DNA from 3 places in the Citrobacter sedlakii genome. Region 1 is predicted to be linked to each of the others. Evidence: predicted binding sites of a transcription regulator. Region 1 holds the regulator's gene; each other region holds the start of a gene.
What was found. Region 1 encodes CRP, which controls carbon source genes, mostly activating them, when cyclic AMP is high. Its sites were predicted from a motif close to ATGTGANNNNNNTCACAT; they were not measured.

Region 1 (4,866 bases):
AAGTGGATGGGCATGAGATGGCAACTGAACAAACGGCAGTAACTCGCGCAACTTTCGATGAAGTCATTCTGCCAGTTTATGCACCGGCGGACTTTATCCCGGTGAAAGGTAAAGGCAGCCGGGTCTGGGACCAGCAGGGCAAAGACTATGTCGATTTTGCCGGAGGGATTGCGGTTACCGCGCTCGGTCATTGCCACCCGTCGCTGGTGGAAGCGCTGAAAGCGCAGGGCGAAACGCTCTGGCATACCAGTAACGTATTCACCAACGAACCGGCGCTGCGTCTGGGACGGAAACTTATCGCCGCCACCTTTGCCGAGCGCGTGCTGTTCATGAACTCCGGGACGGAAGCCAACGAAACGGCGTTTAAACTGGCGCGTCATTATGCATGCGTCCGCCATAGCCCCTTCAAAACCAAAATTATCGCCTTCCATAATGCGTTCCACGGTCGTTCGTTGTTTACCGTTTCCGTGGGCGGTCAGCCGAAGTATTCCGATGGTTTCGGCCCAAAACCGGCCGATATCATTCACGTGCCCTTTAACGATCTCCATGCCGTCAGCGCGGTGATGGACGATCACACCTGCGCAGTAGTGGTCGAGCCGGTACAGGGCGAAGGCGGCGTGCTGGCGGCGACGCCGGAATTCCTGCAAGGCCTGCGCAAGCTGTGCGACGAGCATCAGGCGCTGCTGGTGTTTGATGAAGTACAAAGCGGCATGGGACGCACCGGCGATCTGTTCGCTTATATGCACTATGGCGTGACGCCGGACATTCTGACCAGCGCGAAGGCGTTGGGCGGCGGTTTTCCGGTAAGTGCGGTACTGACCACCCAGGATATCGCTTCGGCATTTCACGTGGGCTCGCATGGTTCTACCTATGGCGGTAACCCGTTGGCCTGTGCGGTTGCGGAGGCGGCGTTCGATATCATCAGTACGCCAGCCGTGTTAAGTGGGGTGCAGACGAAGCGGCAGAGATTTGTTCAGCATCTGCAACAGATCGATGAACGCTTTGACGTTTTCAGCGACATTCGCGGCATGGGCCTGTTGATTGGCGCCGAACTGAAGCCGCAGTATAAGGGGCGCGCGCGTGATTTCCTGTATGCGGCAGCGGAGGCGGGGGTGATGGTGCTCAACGCTGGCCCTGAGGTGATGCGTTTTGCTCCCTCGCTGGTGGTGGAAGAGGCGGATATCGACGAAGGAATGCAGCGTTTCGCGCAAGCCGTCGCGAAAGTCGTAAGCGAATAGGCCGCATAGAGCGTCAGCCTTTCATATCGCGCAACCGGCGGCTGAGCCAGATCCCGTGGTGCGGTCGCTGGCGCCAGGCCACCGACGAAATGGTATGCATGGTATTTAAATGCCCCAGCACACGCTGGAGATGCTGTTCCAGCGTGCTCAATGGCCCGTGGGAGAGCATCTCTGGCGCCTCAAGAATATTTACATCCCCAGAGCTGCCCGGCCCGTCATATTCCAGCCGCTGCTGACAACGCTGGAGCGCAATTTCACACGATTGCAGATATCGTTGGGCCAGATCAGGTGTCAGCATTGTATGTTCTCGCGCCAGGGTGGTCATCGCGTTGATATGCTCGACAATGAACTGGCTGTGGGTGACCCACAGCTTCATATCTTCCAGATAATGCGTATTAAATCCCGGTTCCTGCATGGCCTGATTCAGCGAGTTAAACAGCGTGTTGTGGGCCTGGTTGACGCGCATTCGTTGGTATGCCAGCGGCGTCGCCTGCGGATCGTCGCTGAGGATCAGGCGGATCGCCTCCTGGTCCGCCTCCAGCGCGTCGTGGGCATTTTTGCGCAACAGACCGCTTTGCCACTGCGGCCACAGCCAGACGGTGCCGCCGAAGGCGATCAGACAGCCGATGATCGTATCGACAAACCGCGGAATGATAAATTGTTCGCCGTTCAGGGTTAACAGTTGCAGGGTGTACACCGCCGTGACGGTAAACCCCACCGTCGCCCAGCCGTAGTTTTTGCGGATAATCAGATAGCTCACCAGGGTGACGAAGAGCATTAAAAGCAGCGTATACCCTTCGGGGATATGAAAGTGCAGCGTCACGCCCGCGACGATAAGTCCCGCCAGCGTTCCGGCCGAACGGTGCAGAATGCGTACGCGCGTTGCGCCGTAGCCATTTTGCGTCACGAACAGTACCGTCATCAGGATCCAGTACGGCTTCGGCAGGTGCAGCGCGGTACCCATCAGGCTGGCGATACTCAGCATGACGCTAATGCGTCCGGCGTTGCGCAGCGCCGGAGACTTCAGCGACAGATAGCTTTTCAGCGCCGGTAGCAGCGGAAGCCGCCGCTGTTTATCCGCCATCAGATCGCGCGCATAGAGCGGACGCTGGGTGCGAAGCACGCGGGCTATACGGCTGAAATGCCAGTAGCAAAACTGCCCGACGGGGTTATCCGGATGTTGATTGGCGATCTTTTCCAGCGCGCCGATTTGCTTCTGCATGGTGAAGCGCGTGGGCAGGCGATGGTACAGAATGTCATCCGCCAACACCCTCAGACGCGTGGCGACGGTTTGCGCGTTCCAGCGGATCACCTGTTCGGCGTGGCTGCGCTCGACCAGTTTTTGCACCTCTTCCGGCTGGTGCAGGCTGACCGAGATATGTTCTTGCAGATCCAGCGCTTCCTGGAAGGCGCGCAGCATCCGTTTGTAATCGTTATTGTGATGCGCCGACAGCATATGCATTTGCTGGTAGCACTGGGTGATCAGGTCAACCGCTTTCTGCTGGCGCACCAACAGCGGCGGTAGGGCTTTTTCCGGATCGGTGTGCTGGGTCAGCATGCTGTATTTCGCTTCGCAGTAATCTGCCAGTTCGCGATACAGCAGGCTTAGCGATTCGCGCAGCGGCTGTTCGCGCCACAACCAGAACCAGAACCAGTTAAACAGTCCATACCACAATGTCCCCAGCGCATAGATCAGCAGCGGCTCCCACACTGGCATATTTCCCGCCAGACTGAGGGTAAAAATTGCGGCGATCAGCGAAGCGGGAAGCAGACGGGCGTGAAGCGAGCTTAACTCCGCGGTGACGCCGAGGAGCAGCGTCAACCCGGTCAGAATCAGCGGTAACGGTACCGCCTGCGCCAACAACAGTTGCATCGCCAGGCTACACCCGGCAAACAGCGAGGCGCCAATGACCAGACGCTTGAAGAAGCGCTTGTGCGGCGTATCAAGCCCGGCAATGTTACAGCAGGCGGGAACGAGGGAGAAAAGCAGGCCCAGATGCAGTTGGCCTATCAGCAGGCCGACGGCCACGGGCAAACAGAGCACCAGCGTCTGACGTAGTGCGTAGTTGATCTCAGGGTGATAAATCAGTCTGCGCCACATCGGGAAAACAAAAATAGCGCGCTACCAGGTAACGCGCCATTTCCGACGGGATTAACGAGTGCCGTAAACGACGATGGTCTTACCGTGCGCGGAGATCAGGTTTTGATCTTCCAGCATCTTCAGGATACGACCAACGGTTTCGCGAGAGCAGCCAACGATCTGGCCAATCTCCTGGCGGGTAATTTTGATCTGCATACCGTCCGGGTGGGTCATTGCATCGGGTTGTTTCGCCAGGTTCAACAGCGTCTGGGCGATACGACCGGTCACGTCAAGGAAGGCCAGGTTACCGACTTTCTCTGATGTGACCTGCAGGCGGCGAGCCATCTGGGAAGAGAGACGCATCAGAATATCCGGGTTCACCTGGATCAACTGGCGGAATTTCTTGTAGGAAATTTCAGCCACTTCACATGCAGTTTTAGCACGTACCCATGCGCTACGTTCCTGGCCTTCTTCAAACAGGCCCAGTTCGCCAATAAAATCACCCTGATTCAGATAAGAAAGGATCATTTCTTTACCTTCCTCATCTTTAATCAACACTGCCACAGAGCCTTTAACGATGTAGTACAACGTTTCTGCTTTTTCACCCTGGTGAATTAGCGTGCTCTTCGACGGGTACTTATGAATGTGGCAATGAGACAAGAACCATTCGAGAGTCGGGTCTGTTTGCGGTTTGCCAAGCACCATGCGCGATTATCCTCTGTTATAAGCTGTCTCCAGAGCCAGAAAACGGCGCTGTCTCTGGGGTTGCAAAAATGTGCTTCCCGCTTCCTGGGAAGAGGCTGTCAATAACGGACAGCAGCCTTTAATGTGAAGTCCTCTGCATACATGCAGTACGTCAATGTATTACTGTAGCATCCTGACTGTTTTAGCATAGCTTTAGCCGTGTGTCTCCTGGTGTCTCGCTTCAGCATGACGCAGGTCGCCTTCCGTTGCGAGAATTGTTATGTACGCGTAATCTGTCAGGAAAATTGACGCACTGGAGTAAAAAAATATGCAAGCGCGTGTGAAATGGGTTGAAGGGTTAACCTTCCTGGGCGAGTCAGCTTCCGGACACCAGATCCTGATGGACGGCAATTCGGGAGATAAAGCGCCCAGCCCGATGGAAATGGTGTTAATGGCCGCGGGCGGCTGTAGCGCTATCGACGTGGTCTCCATTCTGCAAAAAGGACGTCAGGATGTGACCAATTGCGAAGTAAAACTGACCTCCGAGCGTCGTGAAGAAGCGCCGCGCCTGTTTACCCACATCAATCTGCATTTCATCGTGACGGGGCATGATTTAAAAGACGCCGCGGTGGCGCGGGCGGTGGATCTTTCCGCCGAAAAGTATTGTTCCGTGGCGCTGATGCTGGAAAAAGCGGTGAATATTACCCACTCGTATGAAGTCATTGCCGCCTGATAATTTTTACCTGATGGCGCTGCGCTCGACTGCCTTATGGCACAATCGGGCCAGCCGCCATTGAGGCTTATTCGATCTTCTTGCCTTCCATCAGGCGCTGTACCAGCGGCAGCATGATCAGTTCCATCGCC
Region 2 (4,866 bases), 1.3 Mb from region 1:
CGGACGGCATTCCATAACGGGCTCTCTTTTTTTGACGTCCGGACAGTACCACCTTTTGTACACCAGTAAAAGTGCGAATTCCGCTTGCCTGAAAGCCCCGGCGCGAGTAGTTTGACGCGATAATTTAGCTAATCTCCACAACAGGATCTTTTCGATGCCAAGAGCGAACGAAATCAAAAAAGGTATGGTACTGAACTACAACGGCAAGTTGCTGATTGTGAAAGATATCGATATTCAGTCTCCTACCGCCCGCGGCGCGGCGACGCTGTATAAAATGCGTTTCTCCGACGTCCGTACCGGTCTGAAAGTTGAAGAGCGCTTTAAGGGCGATGATATCGTTGATACCGTGACCCTGAACCGCCGTGGCGTCGATTTCTCTTATATCGACGGCAATGAATATGTCTTCATGGATAAAGAAGACTATACGCCTTATACCTTTACCCAGGATCAAATCGAAGAGGAATTGCAGTTTATTCCTGAAGGCGGCATGCCGGACATGCAGGTACTGCTCTGGGACGGACAACTGTTGGCGCTTGAATTGCCGCAGACCGTGGATCTGGAGATCGTGGAAACCGCGCCAGGAATTAAAGGCGCCTCTGCCAGCGCACGTAACAAACCTGCGACCCTGAGTACCGGTCTGGTGATTCTGGTACCGGAATACCTGAGCGCCGGAGAGAAAATCCGCATTCATATCGAAGAACGTCGCTATATGGGACGCGCGGATTAACAGAAGAGGTAGCCGGATGGCGGTGTAAACCCTTTATCCGGCCAGGGCTCTCTTCGCTGTAGGCCTGATGAGCACAGCGCCATCAGGCCTCTTTACGTCAATAACGCGTCATTACAGCAGATCGCGGAACTGAGTCTGTTTCAACGCCAGTTCAACGCCGCGCACTTCCGCCAGCCCTTTCAGACGGCCAATCGCCGAGTACCCTGGATTGGTTTTCTTATGCAGATCGTCCAGCATCTGATGCCCGTGATCGGGACGCATTGGAATGGGGCGGAGATCTCCCGCCTGTTTACGACGCTGCTCTTCACGCAAAATAGCCGTCACCACGGCAACCATGTCGACATCGCCCTGCAGGTGCGCGCCTTCGTGGAAGGTTTTCGGATTGTCTTCACGGCAGGTGGAGCGCAGATGCGTAAAGTGAATACGATCGCCAAAGGTTTCGATCATTTTCACCAGGTCGTTGTCCGCGCGCACGCCGTAAGATCCTGTACACATGGTGAAGCCGTTGTGAATGCTGTCCACCGTCTCCTTCAGCCATTGCATGTCCTCAATGGTCGAGACGATGCGCGGCAAACCGAGGATCGGGCGCGGCGGATCGTCCGGATGAACGGCAAGACGGACGCCCACTTCTTCAGCCACCGGCACAATCGCGCGCAGAAATACGGCCATATTCTCACGCAAATCGTCTTTGCTGATGCCGTCATACTCCGCCAGGCGCGCGCGGAACTGATCGAGAGTATAACCCTCCTCCGCGCCCGGCAGGCCGGCGATAATATTACGGGTCAGCTTTTCGATATCCGCCGCGCTCATGGCGTTGAAATACGCCTGCGCCTGACGCTGTTCTTCATCGGTATAATCCGCTTCAGCACCTGCACGCTTCAGAATGTGCAGCTCAAAAGCGGCAAAGGCGATCTGATCAAAACGCAGCGCTTTTGAACCGTCCGGCAGCGTGTATTCCAGATCGGTACGCGTCCAGTCGAGGATCGGCATAAAGTTGTAGCAGACGGTATCGATACCGCAGGTAGCCAGATTGCGGATGCTCTGCTGGTAGTTAGCAATCCAGGTCTGATACTGACCGGAACGGGTTTTGATATCTTCATGCACCGGAATGCTTTCGACCACGGACCAGGTAAGCCCTTTCTCCGCCAGAACCGCCTGACGCTTTTTGATCTCTTCGACCGGCCACACTTCACCGTTTGGAATGTGGTGCAATGCCGTCACAACGCCCGTTGCGCCCGCCTGACGCACATCATCAAGCGATACCGGATCGTTTGGTCCGTACCAACGCCAGGTTTGTTCCATTGTTCACCTCACAAGTTGTTATACCAAAATAGGGTCATTGAATGACGACTACCATACAGGCTTCTCATCTCCGATCAATCAGGGCCGCATCATTGATTGATCCAGCTCACATTCCCTGGAATAATTCGGCTTACCAATTCAATTTGTTGTCATATAACTTTACACTGAGCCTGTTAATTTATCGTTAATCAGGTGTATAAAAAATGACTACTATTGCCTCAGCCATCCTGCCCGATAGCGTCCGGACGCCGCAGTATGACCGCAGCCGACTCGCCTCGCGTATCGTCCATTTCGGTTTCGGCGCGTTTCATCGCGCCCATCAGGCGCTACTTACCGACCGGGTACTGAATGCGCAAGGCGGCGACTGGGGCATTTGTGAGATCAGCTTGTTCAGCGGCGACAGGCTGATGAGTCAGCTCCGCGCTCAGGATCATTTATATACCGTGCTGGAGAAAGGCGCGAACGGCAACCAGGCGATCGTTATCGGCGCTGTCCATGAATGTCTGAACGCAAAGCTCGACTCGCTGACCGCGATTATTGAAAAATTTTGCGAGCCGCAGGTGGCGATTGTCTCGCTGACTATCACTGAGAAAGGCTACTGCATTGACCCCGCTACCGGCACGCTCGATCTGACCCATCCCCGTATCCGGCACGACATTGACTCACCGGGTGAGCCGCATTCCGCGCCGGGCATTCTGGTCGAAGCGTTGTCCCGCCGTCGTGAGCGGGGGCTACTCCCTTTTACCGTACTGTCCTGCGATAACATTCCTGACAACGGTCATGTGGTAAAAAACGCGGTGCTGGGAATGGCCGAAAAGCGCGATCCGGCGCTGGCAATGTGGATCCGCGAGCATGTCAGCTTTCCCGGGACGATGGTTGACCGGATTGTCCCCGCCGCCACAGACGAAACGCTGGATGAAATCTCCCGGGCGCTGGGCGTTGCCGACCCGTGCGGCATCAGCTGCGAGCCGTTTATCCAGTGGGTCATTGAAGATCGCTTCGTCGCCGGGCGCCCGGCATGGGAAACCGCGGGCGTTCAGTTGGTCACCGATGTCCGGCCCTGGGAAGAGATGAAGCTGCGAATGCTGAACGGCAGCCACTCATTCCTCGCGTATCTGGGTTACCTGTCCGGATTTCAGCATATCAGCGAATGTATGCAGGACGAGGCCTTCCGTGAAGCCGCGTATCAACTGATGATGCGCGAACAGGCACCCACGCTGAGCATTACCGATGTCGATCTGCAGCGCTATGCCGGAAGCCTGATCGCCCGTTTCGCCAATCCGGCGCTGAAGCACAAAACCTGGCAAATCGCGATGGACGGCAGTCAAAAACTGCCGCAACGCATGCTGGCGGGGGTTCGAATTCACCTTGAACGCGGCAGCGCATGGCCACTGCTGGCGCTGGGCATCGCGGGTTGGATGCGCTATGTGTGCGGCGTTGACGACGCGGGCGCGCCAATTGACGTTCGCGATCCGCTGAGCGACAAAATTCGTCTGCTCGTCGCCAACGTGGGTGAAAACGAGAAGGTGGCAAACCTGCTCACTTTACAGGAAGTTTTTGGTAGCGACCTGCCGAAAAACCCTGTTTTTGTGCAGGCTATTGAAACAGCCTGGCAGCATCTTGCCCGGCACGGCGCGCATCAGGCGGTCATCAGTACGTTAAAAATTTAACAATTTCTGCCATTAAGGCGAACGAATGCCGCGTTCGTTCGCCCCGCCCTTCTCTTTTCCGCTTTTTTTCGCCAGGATTAATGCAAATCGTTACGGCATATCGTTCTGGAGCAGGCGTGACCAAAACTAACCTCATCACTGGTTTTCTGGGAAGCGGAAAAACCACCTCCATCCTTCATCTGTTAGCGCACAAAGATCCCGCAGAAAAATGGGCGGTGCTGGTTAATGAGTTCGGCGAGGTCGGTATCGACGGCGCGCTACTCGCGGACAGCGGCGCATTGCTGAAAGAAATTCCCGGCGGCTGCATGTGTTGCGTTAACGGCTTACCGATGCAGGTTGGCCTGAATACCCTGCTGCGTCAGGGAAAGCCGGATCGGCTGCTGATTGAACCAACGGGGCTGGGTCATCCAAAACAGATCCTCGACCTGCTTACCGCGCCGGTATACGAGCCGTGGATCGACTTACGCGCCACCTTATGTCTTCTCGACCCACGCCTGCTACTGGATGAAAAAACCGTTGCCAATGAGAATTTCCGCGACCAGTTGGCCGCAGCGGATATCGTGGTGGCGAATAAAAGCGATCGAGCAAGCGCAGAGAGCACGCGAGCGCTGGACGCCTGGTGGCGGCAAAATGGCGACAATCGCCAGCTCGTTCACGCCGATCACGGACAAATTGACGCTCAGTTGCTGGATTTACCCCGCCTTAACCTGAAAGCGCTCCCCGCCAGCGAAGCGCACTCGCACAGCCATCCGGAAAAACGAGGACTCGCGGCGCTGAGTCTGCCCGCCCAGCAGCGGTGGCGACGCAGCCTCAACAGTGGACAGGGGCACCAGGCCTGCGGCTGGATTTTCGATGCCGATACCGTTTTCGACACCATTGGCCTGCTGGAATGGGCGCGGCTGGCGCCGGTTGGACGGGTGAAAGGGGTGATGCGCATCCCGGAAGGGCTGGTGCGTATTAATCGCCAGGGTGACGATCTGCATATTGAAACGCAAAACGTTGCCCCGCCGGATAGCCGCATTGAGCTGATTTCCAGTCGTGATGCCGACTGGAATGCGCTGCAGTCCGCATTGTTGAAGCTTCGTTTAGCTGACCACGCGTAAGGTTGTCTGCCGCCAATAAACAGCGAAAAGATGTCACTATGAAAACCCGGTTGTCCCTGATACT
Region 3 (4,866 bases), 1.6 Mb from region 1:
AACCCACCCAGGCGGTGGCTTTTGACGGCGAGGCCAGCGTCACATCCCATTTTTCCCATTTCCCGTTTTGCTTCACTTCAGACTTCAGTACGTTGAAGTTTGCGCCGAGGCTCCAGTCGCTGTCAGGAATGAAATAGTCCACAGCGCCTTCCACGCCGTAAATCCGGCGGTCGTCAGGTTCCACGCGAATGGTCATATCGCTGCGGTTAATCACAATGGATTTGTCGGAGGTAGAGTAATAGGCCGCCAGTTGCGTACGCAGACTGTCGCCGGTATAGCGCCATCCCAGTTCATAGGAGTTGACTTTGATCCCTTCCAGACGCGAGTCAGCGACGTTTACGCTGCGCTGAAGCTGGTAATGATCGCCTACCAACTGATAGGTGCCGTTACCGTAGTATTTCCCCGGATCCGGCAATTCGACGCCCTGGGAAAAGTTGAACCACGCCTGCTGGCGTTCGGTCAGATGCGCAAGTAGCCCGGCGTTGAACAGGACGTTATCGTAATCGGTTTTGCCGCCCGGTATCGCATCGGCAGAACTCGCCAGCCCATTGGCGATCCCCTGCTGCTGCGCGTAGCCGATGAAATCATCAACCCGGTTTTCAGTCCATTGATAGCGGATGCCGCCGCTCAGGGTGAAAATATCGTTGATGTCATAACTGCTTTGCAGGAACGGCGCGAAATTAGTGATGCTGTAGCCGGGGTAACGTCCGGTGGTATAGGCCGTACGGTTGTCCATGCCGCCGGAGGGAAGCGACCATGCGAGGTCGAAAAATTTCTGATTAGCGTCGAAGGTCTCGTGATCCGCATCGATACCCCAGGTCAGTTCCCAGTTATCCATCAACAGACTGTTGAGGGTAATTTTGGCGCCGTACTGATCGGTGTCCTGCTGCGAGGCAGAAAAGCTGGTGACCTGGCCCCTGGTCAGCGACGGGAAGGGATAAAATTTCAGCGATTCATCACGGTAATAAATTTGGCTGACCAGATTTTGACCGAAGAAGTCGGCGTCTGAATATTGCAGGCTAATCAGATGACGCTCTGTTCCGGGGATGCGATCGGCGCTGAGTCCGCTACGGGTGCTGGCTTTACCGTCACCAGTGACGGCAGACATATTTTCGCCCAGATACAGGCCGTAGTCGTCATCGCCCTGGCTTTTATAATATTGGGTCACCAGCTGTAGCTGACGGTTGTCGTCAATCTCAATAGTGCCCGTACCCATCACATCCAGACGATCGGAGTGTTGCAAGCCGGTTTGCGTATTGTCGAGCATTAGTGCATCGCCGTTGCCATCGTACCAGCCGCCGAAGCGCTGCCAGGCGACAGAGAGACGGCCGGAGGCGCGATCCGTCCCCCCGCTGACCGCGGCGGCAACGCGCTCGTCACGATCGTTACTGTTATTGAAGCCCGATTTAGCACCCAGTTCTAGTTCCACTTCGCGTTCCGGCTGGCCTTTTTTGGTCACGATGTTGATCAGGCCGCCAGTACTGCCGCCGCCATAGAGCGACGTCGCGCCGGAAATCACTTCAATGTGGGCAATGTTGAACGGATCGATGGCGTCCAGCTGTCGACTGTCGGTACGCGAAGAGTTAAGGCGTACGCCATCAATCAGCACGACCAGCGCGCGCCCGCGCATATTCATACCATAGTTGGTTCGTCCCTGGCTGCTGACATCAATACCGGGGATCAACTGCGCCAGCACATCTTTAAACTCTTTGCCGCCCTGAACCTGTTGTTCAATTTCCTGACCCTCGATCACCCAGGTGGTCTGCGCCATTTCCGCCACCGTTTTTTGACTCCGGTTAGCGCTGACGATGAGGTTTTCTTCTTCTGTTTGCGTCGCTGCCGTTGCAGGCAGGGTTAGCGCAAGCAGGACTGGGTTGAGCACCCAAAGACGCTTATTCATTCGCATTCCCTTCTGAAAATATCTGTAAAAGTGGTGTTATTCTTGCCGGGCAGGCTCCGGCCGTTACATTGTGAAACAGATAGAAAATCAAATGCGAATATTGCTGATAATGGTTTCTATTATCAAATAATATTTTAAGAAATTTGAGTCTAACCCGGTGAAAACATTACTGATTGTAGGGGGAAGGCGAGAGAAGGACCGGGAAACGCATTCCCCGGTCAGCAGGATCAATCAGGCTTTTAACAGCTCGGGCCACAGGCGAAGAGTGGTACGGGTGATCTGCATCAGTGTGTCAAACGACGCGCCTTCGCGGGCGCTGATCGACATCCCCTGTAAGATGCAGTTCAGGTATTCGGCAAGGTGCTGTACGTTGCACTGCGCCGGGATCTCTGCGCGCATCTGGCGCTGTTGCAGGAAACGGGTCAACGTTTGCTCCTGCATGGCGTGGCGTGATTTCACCGTATGCGCAATATCCCGTGACGCGGCAGCAAGCGTCGCGGAAGTGTTGATCATAAAACAACCCGCCGGGGTGTCTTTACTGGTAAAACAGGTCGCCACGGCGGTGAAGTAATCTTCCAGCGCGGCCTCCACGCTTTTTTCTTCACAAAATAGCTGCGCTTCATGCTTTGCGGCGAAACGGGCGATGTACCTGTCGAGCACCGCGCGAAACAGTCCTTCTTTATTGGTGAATTCTGCGTAAAGCGTGGGGGCTTTCGCCCCTGTCGCTTCAACAAGATCAGAGAGCGACGTCGCCTCATAACCGTGCTGCCAGAAGAGTGTCATGGCCTTATCAAGCGCGGCTTCCCTGTCGAACACTTTTGGTCGGCCACGGCTTTTTTTTACACAACCTGTCGAGTCAGTTGTCATGATGCCGGTGTACCTGTCTGGGTTTAATGAATAACCATTATAAAAATAAAACCGTCCAGTCTCCAGCGCATTCCTGTGAAAAATAATTACGTTGCATTGTCATGAAAGATAAGTGCTTTTTAATTTATATAACGACCGTTATAAAAAAGAGTTGACGTGTGACCTGGATCACATCTATCATTTACCTATCGATCGTTAAGTAAATGCTTACGACCCCGTTCATCTGCAAAAGGTTACTATTATGAAAAACGTCAAAGCCCTCATCGCTGCTGCTGTACTCAGCTCTCTTTCATTCGCCAGCTTCGCTGCCGTTGAAGTGCAATCTACGCCTGACGGCCAGCAAAAAGTTGGGACCATCTCTGCCAGCGCAGGTACTAACCTGGGTTCTCTGGAAGAACAACTGGCGCAAAAAGCAGATGAAATGGGGGCGAAATCTTTCCGCATTACCTCGGTTACTGGTCCGAACACGCTGCACGGTACCGCGGTAATTTACAAATAAGCATTAACCCCTCATTAATGCCTGATTAAAATTTGCCACTGCACAAAAAAGCCCCGCTGAACCACGGTTCAGCGGGGCTTTTTCGTTCAGGCTTACAGGGATTGCTGTTTAACGTCGTGATGTCGAGTGACGTCGACCGGCATGCCGGAGCGGACATCCATTACGTGCTGCATCAGTGGCGCATCGGTTTGCGCGGCATCTTTAAATGCCTGCAATGTGCTGTTCAGGACGATAGGCAAAACCTGCGGGTCATCATCAATATTTTTTGACAGCGGCTGATGTACCTCAACCAGACGTACGCCGCCTGGCTCGACTGAGGCTTTGATCGGCGTATTAATAATGTTGACTTTGGTTCCCGGGGTAACCTGCTTAAACAGCGTTTCAATATCGCCATCACGCAGGCGAATGCAGCCGGAACTGACCCGCATTCCGATGCCGAAATCGGCGTTGGTGCCGTGCAGCAGATACACGCCGCCGTAGGCGGCTAAACGAATCGCGTGGTGACCCATCGGGTTATCCGGCCCGGCAGGGACAACCGCAGGCAATTCGATCCCCTGTGCTTTATAGCGGGCGCGAATATTGGCCGTCGGCGTCCAGGTCGGATTCGCGCGCTTGTCGGAAACGGTGGTTACCATGGTGGGCGTAAGCGTATCGCCCCCCAGTTGACCAATGCCGATAGGGTAAACCGTGACCACGTTTTTACCCGGTGGATAATAATAAAGGCGCAGTTCAGCAAGGTTAATGACGATACCTTCGCGCGGCGCATCCGGCAGGAGGGTTTGCAGCGGAATGGTCAAGACGCTGCCAGCGCGCGGCACGTAGGGGTCAACGCCGGGATTTGCCTGTAACAGCGCCAGGAATCCAACGTTGTATTTCTTCGCAATGGCCTCCAGGGAACCGCCGTTGTTTTCGACAACGTGATATTTATTTTCGCCCACCAGTTTGCTGCCGGGCGGCGGAAGTGGCCAGGTATTCGCCTGCGCAGGTAGCGCAAGCGCTATGCCGGCGGCAAAGGTGACAAACGCCAGCCAGCGGGAAAGTCGCAGAGTTTTCATTATCATCATAAATCAAAGGGTTATTGGAATAAAAGACGCCAACGATCATTATGGCGGGTTGGCATGTCCTGAAATGCAAGGGAAGTGCAAAGAGTTGTAAAGATCTGCGAGGCGGGGGAGATCATGCCGGACGGCGGTTTCGCCTTATCCGGCATCGGGTTATTACGCGACCGCGTTTTCTTCCAGTTGCGCCATAAACTGACGCACCCAGTCCATACGCGTTTTCCGCTCCGTCAGATCCTGCATAAACTTCAGGCGGGTCGGACCGTCGAGGCGGAAGTGCTGAGGCTGCTTTTGCAGCAGACCGATAAGCCAGCCCGGGTTCACGTGATTTTTCTCGGCGAATTCAATGGTGCCGCCTTTCTCGTTACCTTCGAGTTTGCGGATCCCCAGCTTTTGCGCCTGCTGACGCAAACGGGCGATATCCAGCAGATTACGCGCGGGATCCGGCAGAAGACCAAAGCGATCGATAAGCTCCACTTTGATCTCTTCCAGCTCGTTTTCGCTTTTGGCGCTGGCGATTCGCTTGTAGAACGACAGGCGCG

Region 2: a site for CRP is predicted at 2,124-2,141, ahead of JY391_RS08015 (mannitol dehydrogenase family protein). Genes of this name have one in related genera too.
Region 3: a site for CRP is predicted at 2,924-2,941, ahead of bhsA (multiple stress resistance protein BhsA). Genes of this name have one in related genera too.

The regions. Positions count from the first base shown of each region.
Region 1 covers NZ_CP071070.1:437,795-442,660, forward strand. Annotated here, with positions in the region: gene argD (bifunctional acetylornithine/succinyldiaminopimelate transaminase) at 18-1,238, shown strand; gene JY391_RS02035 (YccS/YhfK family putative transporter) at 1,252-3,339, opposite strand; gene crp (cAMP-activated global transcriptional regulator CRP) at 3,391-4,023, opposite strand; gene JY391_RS02045 (OsmC family protein) at 4,331-4,735, shown strand; gene JY391_RS02050 (phosphoribulokinase) at 4,803-4,866, opposite strand, start outside.
Region 2 covers NZ_CP071070.1:1,694,683-1,699,548, reverse strand. Annotated here, with positions in the region: gene JY391_RS08030 (YkgJ family cysteine cluster protein) at 1-15, opposite strand, end outside; gene yeiP (elongation factor P-like protein YeiP) at 155-727, shown strand; gene uxuA (mannonate dehydratase) at 839-2,029, opposite strand; gene JY391_RS08015 (mannitol dehydrogenase family protein) at 2,233-3,699, shown strand; gene JY391_RS08010 (CobW family GTP-binding protein) at 3,816-4,802, shown strand; gene JY391_RS08005 (phosphatase PAP2 family protein) at 4,841-4,866, shown strand, end outside.
Region 3 covers NZ_CP071070.1:2,063,764-2,068,629, forward strand. Annotated here, with positions in the region: gene JY391_RS09895 (TonB-dependent siderophore receptor) at 1-1,900, opposite strand, end outside; gene comR (TetR family copper-responsive transcriptional repressor ComR) at 2,132-2,767, opposite strand; gene bhsA (multiple stress resistance protein BhsA) at 3,009-3,266, shown strand; gene ldtC (L,D-transpeptidase LdtC) at 3,359-4,324, opposite strand; gene mfd (transcription-repair coupling factor) at 4,484-4,866, opposite strand, start outside.